4 linked regions of the Microbulbifer sp. A4B17 genome follow. The protein of the gene in region 4 interacts with the protein of the main gene of each other region in a pairwise test. Links are inferred from orthologs where the notes say so. Each region holds a gene or a part of one and is shown on either strand. Other genes may lie near its edges.

Evidence for each region.
Region 1: the proteins of secA (region 4) and secG interact in binary tests that used the Escherichia coli proteins (3 or more experiments, as listed by UniProt). The link is inferred for Microbulbifer sp. A4B17 from one-to-one orthologs.
Region 2: the proteins of secA (region 4) and ybgC interact in binary tests that used the Escherichia coli proteins (3 or more experiments, as listed by UniProt). The link is inferred for Microbulbifer sp. A4B17 from one-to-one orthologs.
Region 3: the proteins of secA (region 4) and secB interact in binary tests that used the Escherichia coli proteins (3 or more experiments, as listed by UniProt). The link is inferred for Microbulbifer sp. A4B17 from one-to-one orthologs.

The regions. Positions count from the first base shown.
Region 1 is NZ_CP029064.1:4,121,005-4,125,305, reverse strand. The notes cover bases 703-3,383. They hold secG (preprotein translocase subunit SecG), read left to right. Parts: upstream 703-1,666; coding sequence 1,667-2,101; downstream 2,102-3,383. Other genes in these bases: BTJ40_RS18170 (hypothetical protein), read left to right, coding at 2,469-3,383; tpiA (triose-phosphate isomerase), read left to right, coding at 862-1,596; glmM (phosphoglucosamine mutase), read left to right, coding at 703-742. In the rest of the region: more of glmM, read left to right, coding at 1-702; more of BTJ40_RS18170, read left to right, coding at 3,384-3,446. UniProt on the Escherichia coli protein: Subunit of the protein translocation channel SecYEG. Overexpression of some hybrid proteins has been thought to jam the protein secretion apparatus resulting in cell death; while this may be true it also results in FtsH-mediated degradation of SecY.
Region 2 is NZ_CP029064.1:811,230-815,768, forward strand. Bases 838-3,756 are described here. They hold ybgC (tol-pal system-associated acyl-CoA thioesterase), read left to right. Parts: upstream 838-2,054; coding sequence 2,055-2,459; downstream 2,460-3,756. Other genes in these bases: ruvA (Holliday junction branch migration protein RuvA), read left to right, coding at 838-996; ruvB (Holliday junction branch migration DNA helicase RuvB), read left to right, coding at 1,021-2,040; tolQ (protein TolQ), read left to right, coding at 2,464-3,153; tolR (protein TolR), read left to right, coding at 3,174-3,605; tolA (cell envelope integrity protein TolA), read left to right, coding at 3,613-3,756. Outside these bases: crossover junction endodeoxyribonuclease RuvC, read left to right, coding at 1-326; more of ruvA, read left to right, coding at 385-837; more of tolA, read left to right, coding at 3,757-4,407; Tol-Pal system beta propeller repeat protein TolB, read left to right, coding at 4,404-4,539.
Region 3 is NZ_CP029064.1:4,825,238-4,829,737, forward strand. What follows is about bases 609-3,488. They hold secB (protein-export chaperone SecB), read right to left. Parts: upstream 2,355-3,488; coding sequence 1,863-2,354; downstream 609-1,862. Other genes in these bases: BTJ40_RS21120 (NAD(P)-dependent oxidoreductase), read right to left, coding at 609-1,285; BTJ40_RS21125 (thioesterase family protein), read right to left, coding at 1,278-1,730; grxC (glutaredoxin 3), read right to left, coding at 2,503-2,775; BTJ40_RS21140 (rhodanese-like domain-containing protein), read right to left, coding at 2,806-3,222; gpmI (2,3-bisphosphoglycerate-independent phosphoglycerate mutase), read left to right, coding at 3,440-3,488. In the rest of the region: DNA endonuclease SmrA, read right to left, coding at 1-403; more of BTJ40_RS21120, read right to left, coding at 422-608; more of gpmI, read left to right, coding at 3,489-4,500. UniProt on the Escherichia coli protein: One of the proteins required for the normal export of some preproteins out of the cell cytoplasm. It is a molecular chaperone that binds to a subset of precursor proteins, maintaining them in a translocation-competent state.
Region 4 is NZ_CP029064.1:3,835,965-3,840,848, forward strand. Bases 551-3,814 are described here. They hold secA (preprotein translocase subunit SecA), read right to left. Parts: upstream 3,502-3,814; coding sequence 751-3,501; downstream 551-750. Other genes in these bases: BTJ40_RS16875 (M23 family metallopeptidase), read right to left, coding at 3,665-3,814. Outside these bases: bifunctional glutamate N-acetyltransferase/amino-acid acetyltransferase ArgJ, read right to left, coding at 1-520; more of BTJ40_RS16875, read right to left, coding at 3,815-4,600; lpxC (UDP-3-O-acyl-N-acetylglucosamine deacetylase), read right to left, coding at 4,756-4,884. UniProt on the Escherichia coli protein: Required for protein export, interacts with the SecYEG preprotein conducting channel.

The sequences.
Region 1 (4,301 bases), 290 kb from region 4 along the record:
CAGCGTAATTGGAGCAGGTCCTGATGGACTCAATATCAATCTTGATTGCGGCTCCACTAAACCACAGCAGTTACAACGGGCCGTGGTTAAGCGCGGTGCGGACCTGGGGATAGCCTTTGATGGCGACGGGGATCGGGTGTTGTTCGTCGATGCCAATGGGGAATTGGTTGATGGCGATCAGCTGCTGTATATCATCGCCATGCACCAGCATAAATTCCTGGGAGGCTGCAGTGGTGTTGTCGGCACCTTGATGAGCAACTACGGTTTTGAGCTCGCCTTGCGCGAAAGCAAAATCCCGTTTGAGAGAGCTAAAGTGGGCGACCGACATGTGCTTGAGAAAATGTCAGTCAATCAGTGGAAGCTGGGAGGCGAGTCGTCAGGCCATATTATCTGTGCCGATGCTTCTACCACCGGCGACGGTATTATTGCCGCACTGCAGGTACTGCGTGGCCTGTGTGAGTTTGATGAGCCCTTGCATCAGCTTAAGTCCCGTATGACAATGTTCCCCCAGCACATGATTAATGTGCAACTGGCTCATCGCGATGGTGTTCTCGATCACACAGACGTTAAGGCCATTGTTGTCGATGCGGAACGCCAGCTGGCGGACAGCGGACGTGTGCTGCTGCGGCCATCGGGCACAGAGCCTCTGATCCGGGTAATGGTTGAAGGTCGCGACAGCGCCCTGGTGGAACAGCTGGCCAAAGATATTTCCTCCGTGGTGGAGCGAATAGGAAATAACTGATCTGCTGCGATTTAACCCGTAGTAAATCGGTCCTCTGGGGACGCAGAAGAAACTCGTATAATTTTGGTTGTATGTTGGCGTCAATGTCGCTAAGATTTGCGCCCCTTGAAGGAGCACACATGCGAACACCGCTAGTAGCAGCAAACTGGAAAATGAACGGCAGCCGCGAGTTTGCCGAACGTTTTTTCACCGAACTCAACCTCGAAGGTGTGAAGTCCGGTGTTGTTGTTTGCCCATCTTTTCCATATCTCGGCCTAGTGGCTGATGCAGCGGAAAAGAGCGGATGTTTTAGCCTGGGTGCCCAGGACCTTAGCCAGGAGCCCAAAGGGGCATTTACTGGTGAGGTTTCCGCTAGCATGTTGCTGGATTGGAATACCCGTTACGTTATTGTTGGGCATTCTGAGCGCCGTAGTCTCTACGGAGAAACCAGTGAGTTAGTGGCGAAAAAATTTGTTGCGGCCCAGAAGGCGGGACTGAATCCAATACTTTGCGTCGGGGAAACCCTTGAAGAACGCGAACAGGAGCGCACTCTCGAAGTGGTTGCTGAACAACTTAAAGCGGTTGCCGATATCATTGATTCGGCTGGCTGGAAGCAGTCCGTGATTGCCTATGAGCCGGTATGGGCCATTGGCACCGGAAAAACTGCTAGCCCTGATGAAGCCCAAGCTGTACATGCGTCTATTCGCTCGCAGTTGGGCGATTTGGGCGCTGAAGTACAGATTTTATATGGCGGTAGTGTAAAATCCGCAAATGCCAGGGAGCTTTTTGCCCAGGCAGATATTGATGGCGCCCTGGTGGGTGGAGCTTCGCTGGATGCCGGCGAGTTTGCTGAGATTTGTCGCGCTGCTGTTTGATTTAACAGCACGCGGGTTAGCGAATACTGAATAACGGGTTGTTTAGACCCCCGTAGAGAGTTTCCAGAAAATGGAAAAATTGGTATTAGTTGTACACGTTTTGACTGCGCTGAGCATTATCGGCCTGATTTTGCTGCAACAGGGTAAGGGTGCTGAAGCTGGTGCATCTTTTGGCGCGGGCGCGTCCCAGACAGTTTTTGGTAGCCAAGGTAGCGGAAATTTCTTTTCCCGCTTGACAGCAATTTTTGCGACGGTATTCTTCGTCACCAGTTTCGGCCTGGCCATCCTGGCAAGACAAAGTGCAGAAACTAATGTTGATGCGGACCTTCCGCAAATTCCAGCGGCGGTGGAGCAGATTGGCCCAGTCGATGAACTGCCGGCTATCGATAGCGATATCCCGCAGCTCGAAACAGATTTGGAAACTGGCGATATCCCACAGATTCCTACAGACAGTACCGGTTCAGAAGAACCCGCTGCTGGCCAGGAGAATGAGGAACAGCAGTAAAAGATTTTTGCCCAGGTGGTGGAATTGGTAGACACGCTATCTTGAGGGGGTAGTGAGCTATGCTCGTGCGGGTTCAAGTCCCGCCCTGGGCACCACACATGAAACTGAGAGAAAACCTCAGTTAAATCAAAGAGTTAAAAGGAGGCTTCGGCCTCCTTTTTTTATGTCTGGTACTCCGCTGGCACACAATTGGTACACACTCATGCACCTGTTGAAGCGGCCGGATAGCCCCCACCTTTACTTCAATCTACGCCTCCCTAAATCATCGCGGTTCTTGCGCTTCTCCTTACATACAGTTGACAGAGATAAGGCTTCTAAGAGAGCGTTATACCTAGCAAGGAAGGTCAAGCAATGGCACTGGTTGGGTATGGACTACGAACAGATAAAACGTAACGCCTATGAGCAGGCAATAAAATTTCGTGATGATTGGCTGGATGAGTTCTTTAGTGAAGGGGGATACGCTCTATATAGCTATGATGCAAAGCAGCTTTTAGCGGAGCATTTAGGGGAGAGTGTTGAGAGTGGTCCTCAGGTTGAATTGGATTTAGAGGAGACCGAGGAAGAGCTTCTTAGTAGAGGTGTAAGACCTGAAAGAAAGGCTACAACACTTCGGGCACGGATAGGGAAGTTACAGAGACAGTTATTGAGGGCTCAACAACGCCTTGTTTCTGGTTTGTCTACTCCCGATGAAGTTGAAGATGATTTAGTGGATTTACTCGGAGCCCAATTAACAATAGAAGCCCTTGAGCAACATAGGCGGCCTGAACGCGTTACCGAGTTGTTAAACACTACTAGCCAAGCAGCTTCGGCTGCCATAGCTGTTGATAAAGTAAGTAGTCCCTCTCCGAAATTCTCAGAGCTGTATCAAGGTTGTGTGGATAACAAGAAGGCCGAGACCATAGCGAACCCACTAGGGCAAGGAACCTATGATGCACTTCGTCTGGCCGCAGAGGATTTCTTGTGGGTATTTGGGGATATTTCTTTAAATGCTTTCAAGGTAAAGGATGCAATGCATTTTAGGGATGTGCTGCTGATAGGCCCAAGTAACAGAAAGAAATATCCCGATCTTACACCTGAGGCAGTTTTATCTGGTGATGCAGAGTTTGGTAAGAGGATGTCTGCTACCACGGTTGGGGAGCGCCTGCTCTATGTCTCTCAAATTTTTGAGTATGGGGTAAGGTTTGAGTACATCAGTAAGAATCCCTTTAAAGGCATTACGGTACAAAGGGATACTCCAAAGATGCCAGCTTACTCGCAGGAAGATTTGGAGCGTATCTTCAAGTCACCGCTATTTGTTTCTGGTAGTTCATACTGGAAGCGGTCTGCACGGCAGTCGCATTTTTGAGCGTTGATGATAGCGCTATTTACTGGTGCAAGATGTGGTGAGATAGCACAGCTTAGAGCCGAGGATGTAAGGGAGCAGGATGGTATTACTTACTTCAGCATCAATGATGAGGAGGGAAAGGCGGTTAAGTCTAAGGCTGCTATAAGGAAAGTCTGTTGTGGTCAACTCCAACCGGACACTTCTTTAAGCACATTTCTCAAATTCGATCGGGGCTAGGTCTCCCAGTGTTGTATGTATTCTGCGTGAGTTGTAATAAGCAATATAGGCCCTTACATCTGCTACCGCATCCTCCCTTGTCGGATAGAGGTTTCCCGTTAACCACTCCCGCTTCAAGCTACTGAAGAAACGTTCAGTCGGTGCGTTGTCCCAACAATTTCCCTTACGGCTCATTGAACACACCATCCCCTGCTGACTCAATAACGTTTGGTAGGTATGGCTGGCATACTGACTGCCACGATCAGAGTGATGCAGGAGACCTTTTGGGGGCGTACGCAAATTGACAGCCATCATCAACGCACGAGTTACCAGGGCCGTTTCCATCTTTCGATCTAGATGCCAACCAACAATCCTGCGAGAATAGAGATCAATCACTACCGCCAAGTACAACCAGCCCTGCGAAGTCCAAATATATGTAATATCAGTCGTCCAGACTTGGTTTTTAGCACTCGGTGAGAACTCCCTATTAAGAAGGTTCTCTGCGACCGGCAGGTGATGTTTACTGCCAAGCCTAGCTTTTTCATGAGCTTGCGGACTCGATAGCGCCCGACTTCAAAGCCTTCTTTACGTAACAGCTTCATTAGCCGACGACTTCCGAGACTCTGTCTAGATTCTGCAAATAGGGCCTTCAAACGATGG
Region 2 (4,539 bases), 3.0 Mb from region 4 along the record:
ATGTCTTTATGTCCAAGAGCGCCGGCTCCGCCCTGAAACTGGGCCAGGCCCGGGGGGCAGCTATTGTGGCTGGGGCAAACATTGGTCTGGAAGTAGCTGAGTATGAAGCCCGCAAAGTGAAGCAGGCGGTGGTCGGTAACGGTGCTGCGGATAAATTGCAGGTACAGCATATGGTTAAAACACTGCTGTCCCTGCCGGCATCGCCACAAGAGGATGCCGCCGATGCACTCGCCGTGGCACTGTGCCATATGCATACCGAGCAGACTCTGGTAGTTACCGCTGGCGGAGCGCGCAGTCGTTTTCGTCGTGGCCGTCTCAGTGTGTGATCGGCTGATAGAATTGGCTCCTATGTAGGGCGCAGACAAAATAAACCTGGAATAACACATGATTGGAAGATTGACTGGTACTCTGGCCGCTGTGCAGCCCCCCCTGTTACTGGTGGATGTACAGGGAGTAGGTTATGAAGTACTCGCACCCATGACCACGATTTTCGAACTGCCAGCCCTGGGCCAGTCGGTGCAGCTGCACACCCATTTGGCGGTATCCGAAACCGCCCAGCAGCTGTATGGCTTTATCCGCGATGGGGATCGCAAACTGTTTCGGACCTTGATCAAGGTAAGTGGAGTAGGCCCCAAGATGGCCCTGGCTATTTTATCCGGGCTGGACGGTACGGCCCTGGCCCGTTGTGTGTCGGAGGATAATGTAGCGGCGCTGGTTAAGGTTCCCGGTGTGGGTAAAAAGACCGCTGAGCGCCTGATCGTAGAGTTGCGGGATAAATTGACCCCGGACTTTGGCGACGCCAATGATATCCCTCTGATGGCCGCAGCTGCCGAACCCAAGGTGGATCACACCGGCGAGGCGGAGAGCGCTTTGGCTGCTCTGGGCTACAAGCCCTCTGAAGCCAGTAAAATGGTGGCCCGGGCCAGCAAGGAGCAGCCGGGTGCCGATAGTGCGGCCTTGATTCGCCTGGCCCTTAAGGGAATGGCCCCCGCTTAATCTGAGTGCCCTGGAGTTGTTGCAATGATTGAAGCCGACCGTTTGGTGGCACCGGGACCTGCGGGCCCCTCGGGCCAGGAAGAGCAGTACGACCGCGCTGTGCGCCCCAAAACCCTGGACGATTATGTGGGTCAGCCGGTGGTGCGGGAACAGATGGAGATTTTTATTCAGGCCGCCAAGTTGCGCAAAGAGGCCCTGGATCACACCCTGGTATTCGGCCCGCCGGGACTGGGGAAAACCACCCTGGCAAATATTATCGCCGCCGAAATGGGGGTGGCCATTAAGACCACCTCAGGCCCGGTACTGGAAAAAGCTGGCGACCTGGCGGCATTAATGACCAATCTGGAACCGGGGGATGTGCTGTTTATCGATGAGATCCACCGCCTCAGCCCCCATGTGGAAGAGGTCCTGTATCCAGCGATGGAAGACTACCAGCTGGATATTATGATCGGCGAAGGGCCAGCGGCGCGCTCTATCAAGCTCGACCTGCCACCCTTTACCCTGGTGGGGGCTACCACAAGGGCGGGTCTGCTCACCTCGCCACTGAGGGATCGCTTCGGCATTGTCCAGCGCCTTGAGTTCTATAACGTCGAGGATCTCACCAGTATCGTGCGCCGCTCAGCCGGTTTGATGGGGGTGGATATGGATGAGGGCGGTGCCTTGGAAGTTGCCCGTCGAGCCCGCGGTACTCCCCGAATTGCCAACCGCTTATTGCGCCGTGTGCGTGACTACGCGGAAGTTAAAGGTGATGGTGCCGTAGATTCCGCCATTGCCGATGCAGCCCTCAATATGCTCAATGTGGATTCCCGTGGCTTCGACCAGTTGGATCGCCGTATGCTATTGGCCATGATCGAGAAGTTCGATGGTGGACCGGTGGGAGTGGACAGTCTCGCTGCAGCGGTCAGTGAGGAGCGGGATACCCTGGAAGATGTGTTGGAGCCCTACCTGATTCAGCAGGGTTATATCGCCCGCACACCGCGGGGGCGAGTGGCAACTGGCCTGGCTTATGAACACTTCGGCCTGCCGAAGCCCGATAATAAGTAGTGAGAGAGGATGGAGTGAAGGAAGTTTTCAGTATTCCGCTGCGAGTTTATATAGAAGATACCGACGCGGGCGGTATCGTCTATTACGTGAATTATTTGAAGTATATGGAGCGCGCGCGCACAGAACTGCTGCGCTCCCTCGGGTATGATAAGCCGGCGATGCCGGAACAGGGGCTGTTGCTGGTGGTGCACTCCGCTGAGATCCAGTATCGAAGGTCAGCTCTCCTCGATGATGCATTGCGCGCTACGGCCTCGATTGGCAAACTGGGGCGGGCCGCAGTGACTTTTGAACAAAAAATCTGGCGCGGCGATGAGCTAATTTGCGAAGGCGTGGTCAAAGTTGCTTGTGTCGCTGACGACAGCCGCAGGCCCTGTGCCCTGCCGGAACCTATTTATTCAGCATTAAAGGCAGTTATTTAAGAAGATGAACGCCGGTGAACAACTTTCTCTTTGGGGGCTAATCCAGAACGCCAGCCTGTTGGTACAGTTAGTAATGCTGCTGCTGTTACTGGCCTCTGTGGTGTCCTGGGTCATGATTATCCAGCGCGGACTCTACCTGTCCCAGGCCAAGCGCTCCCTGAACAATTTCGAACGTCGCTTTTGGTCCGGTGCCGACCTGAACAAACTCTTCCGCGAAGGTAACGAGCGCGCAGAAAAAGGCCGGACCGATGGTGTTGAATCCCTTTTTCGCGCTGGTTTTACCGAGTTTACCCGCCTGCGCCAGCAAGGCAGCAGTGGCCCCGAAGCGGTAATGGAAGGCACTGAACGGGCCATGCGTGTGGCTATGTCCCGAGAGCAGGAAAAGGTGGAAATGAACCTGCCGTTCCTGGCAACCGTAGGCTCTGTCAGTCCCTATATCGGCCTGTTTGGCACCGTGTGGGGGATTATGAATTCCTTCCGTGGCCTCGCCACCATGCACCAGGCCACCATTGCCACGGTCGCACCCGGTATCAGTGAGGCGTTGGTGGCTACTGCTATGGGTTTGTTCGCAGCAATTCCTGCGGTGATGGCTTTTAACCGCTATTCCGCCAAGGCGGAGTCGCTGTTGTCCAGCTACGAAACTTTCGCCGAGGAGTTTTCCTCTATCCTGCACCGCAAAGTGCATTCCGGCTGAGTAGTGAGTAGGCGAGCCCTATGAGTGTGTTTCGCAAAGGAACCAAGAAGAAGCTGGTCTCCGAGATCAATGTGGTGCCCTACATTGACGTAATGCTGGTGCTGTTGATTGTCTTTATGGTCACGGCACCATTGTTGATGCAGGGGGTCAAAGTCGACCTTCCAAATGCGCCCTCGGCGCCGATGGAGGAAACCGATGAGGAGCCGCTGATTATTTCTGTGCGTTCCGATGGCACCTATTACCTGAATCTGGGGACTGACGAGCAGAGCGCCAAGTCGCTCGAAGAAATTAAACAAACGGTCGCTAAGGTATTGCGCCAAAAGCCGGGAACCCCGGTTTTGGTGTGGGGTGACACCGAGGCTCGCTATGGCCTGATCGTCAATGCCATGACCGAACTGCAGCAGGCGGGAGCGCCCAGCGTCGGCCTGGTGACAGAGCCACCTCAGGGGTAGGGTGCCGGTGAATAAAGGCTTTTATGCATTGGCGATTATCATCAGCCTCGTTTTGCACGGGGCGCTGATAGCTGCCATGACCTACGGCTGGGAAGCCAGCAGTATGCCCGAGCACAAACCGATGCCAAAGTTTGTGCAGGCAAAGCTGGTGACTATTGAAGCGGCAACACCGAAGAAGAAACTGCCGAAAAAGGTCGATAAAATAAAACAGCGTGCTGAGCGCGAAGCGGAGCAAAAACGCAAGGCTGAGGTCGAACGTAAGCGCCGTGCAGCCCTGGAGCAGAAGAAAAAACTCGAGGCGGAAAAGAAACGCAAGGCAAAAGCCGAAGCAGATCGCAAAGCGCAGGCAGAAAAGGCCCGCCGCGAGAAAGAACAGCAAGAGAAGGCGCGCAAAGAAAAAGAGCTGAAGGAGAAGCTGGCTCAAGAGCGCCAGAGTTCTTTTGATGAGGCACTTCAGGATGAAGAGGACCTGCTGGATGCGAATGAGGCCGAGCAAGCGGTGATGTCCGTTGGCCAGGCGATTCAGCAGCAGATTGAGGCGGTATGGAGTCGCCCGCCCAGTGCCCGAAACGGTATGCTTACCAAGGTAAAAATAAACTTTGTCCCCACCGGTCGGGTGGTGGCAGCTAATATCGTCGAGGGCAGTGGTAATGCCGCCCTGGATCGCTCGGTACTGACCGCCATTAAAAAGGTGGAAGTATTTCCCGAAGTGGCCGAGCTGGCCCAAAAGGAACCGGTGATATTCGAGCGGGAAGTCCGCACAACCATTTTGAACTTTAAAGTCGAAGATCTGCGCCAATGATCAAGAGTTTACTGAAGACAGTCGTTATTATTGCAATCGCCTCGGTGAGTCTGGGGGCCCGAGCCCAGCTGGTGGTGGATATTACCAGTGGTATCGATGACCCCACGCCGATCGCTGTATCCCCATTCAGCT
Region 3 (4,500 bases), 990 kb from region 4 along the record:
CACCCTTACCGTGGGTAATCAGGGCACAGCGCACATCCGCTTCAACACAATCACGGATAAATTCCATCACGGCCCTGCGCGCCATCTCCACAGAATGGCGATGTAAATCCAGGCGCGCATCTACGCTGTATTTGCCCAGGCGCAAATTGCGATAGACCCCGTTTTGCACACCATCGCGCTTGAACTCCAACGGATCCCATGGCTCTACCAAATCGATATATTCACCGGACAGGGGGTTCATTTCCCGTTCTGTCAGGCGCGTAGCAGCGGCGCGGCGCTCCCGCAACATCGACTCAGATTGCTTCGGCTCCTTGCGTAAAGTGACACGGCGCTCCTGTGCCAGTGGTTTGACGTCTCCCATTTCGCCGAGAGCGTCTTTAAATAACTTTCTGTCGCTGCTCACAAATACCCCCTGCCAGCGTCAGTCGAGAAATAAATCCTTGGTTAAGTTGTCTGCATTGGCTGGATTGTGGGCATAGCCAGTGAAATCCTTCACACCGCGCTCTGCCAACAGCTCTTCATCGATTAACTGGCGACCGCTCAAGGCGACATCTCTGGTCGTCAGTATCTCGTAGGCCGCATCGGCCATAACGGCGGGCTTGCGGCTCTGCTCAAACATCTCGCGACTACCCACCGCAAATTCAATCGCGGCCGTGGCCACCAGTGTACGCGGCCACAGGGTATTTACACTAATCCCCGCCTCGCGCAGCTCTTCCGCCAAACCCAGGCTGAGAATGGTCATACCAAACTTTGACATAGCGTAAGGAGCGAAGGGCCCCAACCATTTAGGCTGGATATTCAGCGGCGGGCAGAGGCTGAGGATGTGGGCGTTGTCTGCTTTTTTCAGGTAAGGAATCGCCAGGTGGGCGGTGAGATACACCGCACGGCTATTGATGCTCTGCATCAGGTCGTAGCGCTTGGGCGGTGTCGATTCGACATTGGTCAGGTTGATCGCTCCCGCGTTATTAATCACTGCATCGATACCGCCAAATTTGTCGGCGGCCGCTGACATAGCCTGCTCTACCCGCTGCTCATCGCGCACGTCCACCTGCAGGGCCAGGGCTTTGCCACCGGCCATTTCCACTTCCTCCGCCACCGAGAAGATGGTTCCCGGGAGCTTCGGGTGGGGCTCTGCCGATTTAGCGGCAATCACGATATTGGCTCCATCTGCGGCACACTTAAGGGCGATCGCCCGGCCGATGCCGCGACTGGCGCCGGTGATAAATATGGTCTTGTCCTTAAGCGCCCCTGAATTGTTGGTCAGGGATACAAACTCTTCACTCATTTTTTTCAGCCTCCGGGGCAGTCACTGCCGGACTGTAAATTTCCTTGAAGATCGCCGGCATGCGTTTTGGCTTGCCAGTGGAAAGCTCAATGCACACCATCCGCCATTCGGCCCGCAATACCAATGCCTTATCGGCGGCGCGAAACACCTGAAAGCGGCGAGTCATATTCAGACGCCCGTCCACCTCAGTGAGCCAGGTGCCAAACAGCAATTCCTCCCCCTCTCTGGCCGCCAGTATATAGTCATACTCGCCATGACGAATTGCCATTCCCCGGTCAAGCTGCTGATAATTCGTGACATCCAAGCCCAGGGCTGCGCTGTGCGCCCAGGCGGTGGCCTCACACCAGCGCACATATTCCGCGTTGTTGGCATGACTCAGGCCATCCACATGTTTGGCGCCAACCGTCACTTTGGCGATAAATGGATTTGGCAGATCCCACTGCATAAGCGGCTCCAGGTTTGTACTGCGGTTGCGGAGGGGCAGTCAGTAAAATGGAAGCTATCCCCGAGAGATTACAGATATAAAAAAAGGCCCCGCTAAGGGACCTTTTTATCGTGCCAGCCGGGCTAAAGCGAATTAAGCATTCGCTTGGGCACCTTCTGACTCTTTCTGCGCCTTATCGAGGGCAGCAGCGAACAGGGCGTCGAAGTTCACCGGCGGCAACATCAGTGCAGGGAATGAACCTTTGACTACGGCATTGTCGATCACTTCACGGGCGTAGGGGAACAAAATCTGCGGGCAGGCAGTGTTCAGGGCCTGGGCCAGTTGCTGACCTTCCAGACCTTTGATACCGAACAAGCCAGCTTGTTTTACCTCTACCAGGAAAGCGGTGTCTTCTTCCAGCTTTACGGTGATAGTCAGGGTCAGAGCCACTTCGTACAGATCGTCTTCGATCTTCGCGGTCTTGGTGTTCAGCTCCTGATTAACCTGGGGCTTCCACTGCTTTTTGAAGACCTCGGCACCCATCGGGGTTTCAAAGGAGAGGTCTTTCAGGTAGATGCGCTGCATCGCAAATTGTACTTGTGGAGCCTCTGCGTTTGCCGCTGCGCCATTTAATTCTTCAGCCATGTTACAGCCTGTTCATTATAAAAAGTTTATTGATGCCTTCCGTGAGAAAGACTCCGGTAATAACTCAACAGTTGGGGCCTCGATAAAACGTTTCAAGGCCCGGACCGGATAAATAGCAAATATTGGAGACCGCATGTTGGCGGCCGCGTCAATTTTCTACTGACTCCGCTGCTTTCAGCAGTTTGTCGAGTTGGCCGGCGCGCTCTAACGCCATCAGGTCGTCGCAACCCCCTACATACTTATCGCCGATCCAGATCTGTGGGACCGAACGACGTCCCGCCTTGGCAGCCATTTCCGCACGCAAGCCGGGATTGTTATCCACGGGTCTTTCGCGATAGGCGACACCCTTGCTGTCGAGTAGCTGCTTGGCACGGACACAGTAGGGACAAAAACGGGTGGTATAAATGACAACATTCTGCATGACAAAACTCCGTCAAACTTATGCTTCAGGTTAACCTTTGCCCTTAACGACAGGCAGGTTCTGGTTAGCCCACTCGCTCATGCCGCCCTGCAGACGACGCACCTGGAAACCTTTCTGCTTCAGCATTCGTCCCACCGGGCCTGCATGCTGCCCCATTTTGTCGGCGACAATAATGGTTTTATCTTTAAAGGATTCCAACTCAGCAATGCGCTCAGCAACATCCCCGTGGGGAATATGCAGGGAATCGACGATATGACCGGAGGTGAACTCGCTGCGATCGCGGATATCCAGCACCTTGGCCCCATCGCTGTTGATCAGCTTGGTCACTTCGTGCAATGACGCAGGTTCACCAGACTTGTATCGCTCAGTCAAAACAAAAGCGTAAAGCAATGCCACAAGCAGGCCGACCAACAGCCACTGCTCAGCTAAAAAGTCGAGAAAATCCACTTCGCCCCCAAAATCCTCAAGTGGTTATCAACAGGGCGCTGCAGCGCCCGATGCCGGCGGGAGTATACACGATCATGGCGAAATTCTAACCAGCCAAATCCTTCCGCCCCAGCCCCTATGTAATCCGGCTTAAGCTAAATAACATGGTGAAATACCAGCCCCACAGGTTAAAATCCGCGTCCGCAATTTAACCCCCCGGAAGAGGAATACTGTCGTTATGGCCGCTACGCAAGCCCCGCAAAAACGCCCCCTGGTCCTGCTGATTCTGGACGGCTTCGGCCACAGCGACAATCCTGAGCACAATGCGATTCACGCAGCCAAGTCTCCGGTCTGGGACAATATCTGGGCGACCCGCCCAAAAACCCTGATCCAGACCTCCGGTATGGCAGTGGGCCTGCCCGATGGACAAATGGGCAACTCAGAAGTCGGCCATATGACATTGGGCGCCGGTCGAGTGGTCTACCAGAACTTCACCCGGATCAACAAAGCCATCCAGGACGGCGACTTCTTCCGTAATACCGCTTACACCACTGCGGTAGATAAGGCTATCGCCAACAACGGCGCCGTCCATATTATGGGACTCCTGTCCGAGGGCGGCGTACACAGCCACGAAGACCATATTGTTGCCATGGTAACCCTGGCGGCGCAGCGCGGCGCCCGCGCTATTTATGTACACGCATTTCTCGATGGCCGCGATACCCCACCGCGCAGTGCCGAACCCTCCCTGGCGCGCCTGATGCAGGTATGTGACTCCGTCGGCAATGCCCATATGGCTACTCTGGCCGGGCGCTACTTCGCCATGGATCGCGACCAGCGCTGGGAGCGCACCGAGTCCGTTTACGACATGCTGACCCTGGGTACAGCAAAGCACAGTGCCAGTGACGCCCTGGCAGGACTGGCCTCGGCCTATGAGCGCGGTGAAAACGATGAGTTTGTCGCGCCAACGGTGATTGGCGAGCCCGCCCCTATCCAGGACGGCGATTCCCTTATCTTTATGAATTTCCGCCCGGATCGCGCGCGCCAGTTAACCCGCGCTTTTACCGAGCAGGACTTCAGCGGCTTCGAGCGCAAAGCCAGGCCGCAGCTGACGGACTTCGTCATGACGACCGAATACGCTGCCGATATCCACGCCAGCTGTGCCTTCCCACCGGAAAACCTGGTCAATTCCCTCGGCGAGTACTTGTCTGCAGAGGGCAAAACCCAGCTGCGCATCGCCGAGACAGAAAAATACGCCCACGTTACCTTCTTCTTCAGCGGCGGCCGCGAAGAGCCCTACGA
Region 4 (4,884 bases):
TGGCTATGCCAACCACTGTTATTTCCTCGCCATTAACTTTCAGTGTGCGACTCGCAACTTTTGGTCTGGTATCTGTAGTCATGATGGCCTCGGCCGCCCACTCCCAGCCACCGGGATCAAGCTGCGTTACAGAATCTGGGATTGCAGCAAGCAACTTATCCATTGGCAAGTGCTCGCCAATCACACCGGTACTAAAAGGCAATACCTGTTCCGCAGAAATCTCTAAAGCATCTGCCACGGCCTCACATGTAGCCCGTGCATCCACCAACCCTCTGGCTCCAGTGGCAGCATTGGCGTTGCCGGCGTTGACTACCAAAGCTCTCACACCCCCCTTGGAGATATGTTCTTTGGCGACAGTAACCGGGGCCGCGCAAAAAGTATTCTGGGTAAACGTTGCAGCGACTGATGTTCCTTCAGCAAGCTCAACCAACAACAGGTCGTTGCGCTGCCAATCTTTGATCTTGGCGGGCATACTGGCGAGACGAACCCCTTCAACAGAGGGTATAAGTGATTCAGGCATAAGAATAACGACTTAGAGCTATCACAACACTCTGCAAACCTGTAAGCAGTTCACTAGAGCGAAATTGCAGAAATGAATAGGTGGCAGACATTATCAAAGCCGCTCTTAACCAAGGCAAGTCAAAAATGAACTTATCTGCGGAATAACTCGAGATATCCGCAGATAATTCTTATCGAAATTAAAAAAATACCCTGCTAAGCAGGGTATTTCTAAATCCAGGCAGTGGAAACTTAACTCTGAGTAGAGGAAGCCAGCTTGCCGTGACACTGCTTGTATTTCTTCCCGGAGCCGCAGGGGCAGGGGTCATTCCTTCCAACTTTAGGACCGCGGCGCTCCGGTACAGGAGTCGCCGGTTGCTGTTCCTGGGGTTCACTCTTTGGAAGTGCTGAAGCCTGGGCATGCTGCAGTTCGAGCTGCTGTTTGCGCTGCTCTTCCAGGCGGCGCTGCTCCATTTCTTCTGCCTGCTCACGAGTCATCGGCTCTACGTGGGCAAGGATGCGCACTACTTCATGCTTGAGGTTCTCCAGCATGCTCTGGAACAGGTGGAAAGACTCGCGCTTAAATTCCTGCTTGGGGTTTTTGTTGGCATAAGCCCGCAAGCCAATACCCGCACGCAAATGATCCATGCTGGAAAGGTGCTCTTTCCACAGTTGATCCAATACCTGTAACATAATTTGACGCTCGATAGTCGGCATCAAATTGGCATCACCGGAAGACTCACCAATGCGTGAAACTTTTGCCGTATATGCCTCCTGAGCAGCGGCAGCAATTTTTTCCCGCAGACTCTCTTCGTGCAGGGTGCGGTCCTCGTCCAGCCACTGCTGTACCGGAAGCTGGATACCCAATTCTCCGGAGAGCTGTTGCTCCAGGGCCGGGATATCCCACTGCTCTTCCACACTCTGCGGCGGAATTGAGCTGGAGATAATGCCATCGACCACATCGTCACGAATAGCTGAGATGGTGTCACTGATGCTCTCAGCCTCAAGCAGTTCGTTGCGCTGGCCGTAAATCACCTGACGCTGGTCATTGGCCACATCATCGTATTCCAGCAACTGTTTACGAATATCGAAGTTACGCCCTTCAACGCGGCGCTGGGCTTTTTCAATAGCGTTGGAAACCATACGGTGCTCGATCGCCTCACCGCGCTCCATTCCCAGCATCTGCATAAAGTTCTTCACCCGGTCGGAGGCGAAGATGCGCATCAGGTTGTCTTCCAGGGAGAGATAGAAACGAGTAACACCCGGGTCGCCCTGGCGACCAGCGCGGCCTCGCAACTGGTTATCAATACGGCGGGACTCATGACGCTCAGTACCGATAATATGCAGACCACCGGCCTCAATAACCTGCTCGTGACGCTCCTTCCAATCCTCTTTGACCTGCGCCAATTCTGCTTCAGTCAGCTCGCGGCCTTTCTCCTGCCCCAGGGCTGCCGCTTCAGCTTCCCAGTTTCCGCCCAGAACAATATCGGTACCACGACCGGCCATATTGGTGGCGATAGTCACCGCACCCGGACGACCCGCCTGGGCAATAATCTGTGCTTCACGCTCGTGGTACTTGGCATTAAGGACCTGGTGCTTAATGCCGGCCTTCTGCAAATTGCGAGACATCTCTTCCGAGGTCTCAATAGAGGCAGTACCCACAAGGATCGGAGCCTGCTTTTCACGGCAGTGCTTCACATCCTCAATAATCGCTTCCATCTTCTCTTCCTGGCTCAGGTAAACCAGGTCATTGAGATCTTCACGCTGAATTTCTTTATTCGTGGGAATTACCACCACGTCCAGCCCGTAAATCTGCTGGAATTCAAACGCCTCTGTATCTGCAGTACCGGTCATACCGGCGAGCTTGGGGTAGAAGCGGAAAAGATTCTGGAAGGTTGTGGAGGCGAGGGTCTGGCTCTCACTCTGGATCTGAACACTCTCTTTTGCTTCCAACGCCTGATGCAGGCCCTCGGAGAGGCGACGACCGGGCATAGTCCGGCCGGTGTGCTCATCAATTAAAACCACCTGGCCATTCTGCACTATGTAATCCACATCGCGGTTAAAAAGTACATGAGCGCGCAGAGCCGCATGCACGTGGTGCAACAAACCCAGGTTCCCAGGGGCGTAAAGTGATTGATCGTCTTTCATTAATCCGCTGCGTGACAGCAGATCTTCGATCAATAAGTGCCCCTGCTCGGTAAGTTCAACCTGACGGGTTTTTTCATCAACCGTATAGTGGCCCTCGCCACCTTCTTCGGCGCGCTCCAGCTGAGGGACCAGCTTATTCATCGCCATATAAAGGTGAGAGGAATCTTCAGCAGCGCCAGAGATAATCAGCGGGGTACGGGCTTCATCGATCAGGATCGAATCTACTTCATCCACAATAGCGAAATTCTGAGGACGCTGTGTACGATCCTCTTTGCGCAACACCATGTTGTCACGCAGGTAATCAAAGCCAAACTCGTTATTGGTGCCGTAAGTGATGTCAGCCTCGTATGCTGCTTTTTTATCTTCCGGCGGCTGCTGGGAAACAATAACTCCCACAGTCATACCCAGGAATTCATACACCGGGCGCATCCAATTGGCATCCCGCGCAGCGAGGTAATCATTCACCGTAACAATGTGAACACCCTTACCTTCTAATGCATTAAGATATGCCGGCAAGGTTGCAACCAGGGTTTTACCTTCACCGGTGCGCATTTCTGCGATGCGCCCTTCATGCAAGGTCATACCGCCTATCAGCTGGACATCGAAATGGCGCATGCCCATAGTCCGGCGGCCCGCTTCGCGCACTGCGGCAAACGCTTCGGGCAGAATTTGATCGAGCTTTTCCCCATCAGCGAGACGCTGCCTGAACTCATCTGTTTTAGCCCGCAGGCCTGCATCGTCAAGCTTCTGAAAATCCTCTTCCAGAGCATTGATCTTTTCCACGACGCGTCGCATGCGCTTCAGCTCGCGGTCATTTTTTGAACCAAAGACCGATTTAATCAGTTTGCCAATCATTATCTAGAAACCACTTATCTTATTTGCGCTGTCGGCGCTAATATCGGGCAGATCAATGCACCGACGCTCCTTTATGCGAGGGGTGCAAGTAAACAGGAAGGCGCAAGCGCTGGCAACTCTTATGCCAAGCTGCCAACAATTACGCGTAAAGGAAGGATAGTTCTTATCTGCCTGTGCGGCGGATATAGGTGGCCGGATCAACCGTGCGGTTATTCTTGTAAATCTCGAAATGGACATGGGGCCCGGTAGAGCGGCCACTGGAGCCCATCAGGGCAATGACCTGGCCCCTCTTGACTACATCACCCAACCCCACTTTCAGCTCACTGTTATGCCCGTAACGAGTGGAGTAGCCATTACCGTGATTGATCTCCACCAGCTGGCCATAGCCGTGACGCTCATCGGCCCAGGTAACAACGCCTGCAGCTACTGAAACAACGTCAGAGCCCATCTTGCCAGCAAAATCCACACCCTTATGCCAGGTTCTGCGGCCGGTGAAAGGGTCGGTACGATAACCATAGCGGGAGGACATCCACCCCTTGCTGATAGGGCGGCCTGCCAGGAATTGCTCATCCTCGAGCTTGAGGTTAGCCATCAGGGATTCGAGCGTATTCAACTGCATCTGGCGATCTTCAATCTGGTGAGAGAGATCTCCAATAACATCTAGGAATTCGGGTGGCTGATATGGCAGTTCGGATGCGCCTGCAATTCCGGTATCTTCCGGTCCACCGATAGCCGGTGCACTGCCAAACTCAAATTCCCCTTCATCGAGATTGGCTACAGAGGTCAAACGCTCACCCAGCGCATCCAGGCGAGTTAAACGTGCCTGCAACTCAGCGAGTTTAAGCGTGAGGGCTGCGAGCTGCTCCCGCGCCTCCCTATCGGCTTCAGCAATTTCGTCCTGCTGCTTGCGCAGGGCGCGGCTCCAAGCCTTGGCAGTTCGGGAATCAAACAGATCGGTTTTGGTAACCGGCAGGTTGGCCCCCAGCAAAAATGCCCCCACAGGCAGGCTCAGCAGACACAAGCCCAACAGAGCTTTACTCAAGCTGCCGAAATTAAAGCTGCGAGTCGCACCGCGCTCATTGACCAGGATTACTTTCATAGGGGCTGTGAGGAGTTCGACATTTTTAATTTTCGTTAGTCCCCACTATAAGGTGAGGTGCCAAACCAAAAAGAATACCAAAAATCTACAGGCTTTCTCTGTGAAACAATCATACAAAAAAGCCGGCACTATAATGCCGGCTTCCTGCAAAAGTATCAAACTGCCAAAATAGGCTTGATATAAGAGATCGGAGCCTCTTCCTGCTCACCTTCAAAGGTGACCATTTCCCAGGCATCCTTCTGTGTCATCAGGTTGCGGAGGGATTTGTTGTTGAGTGCATGGCC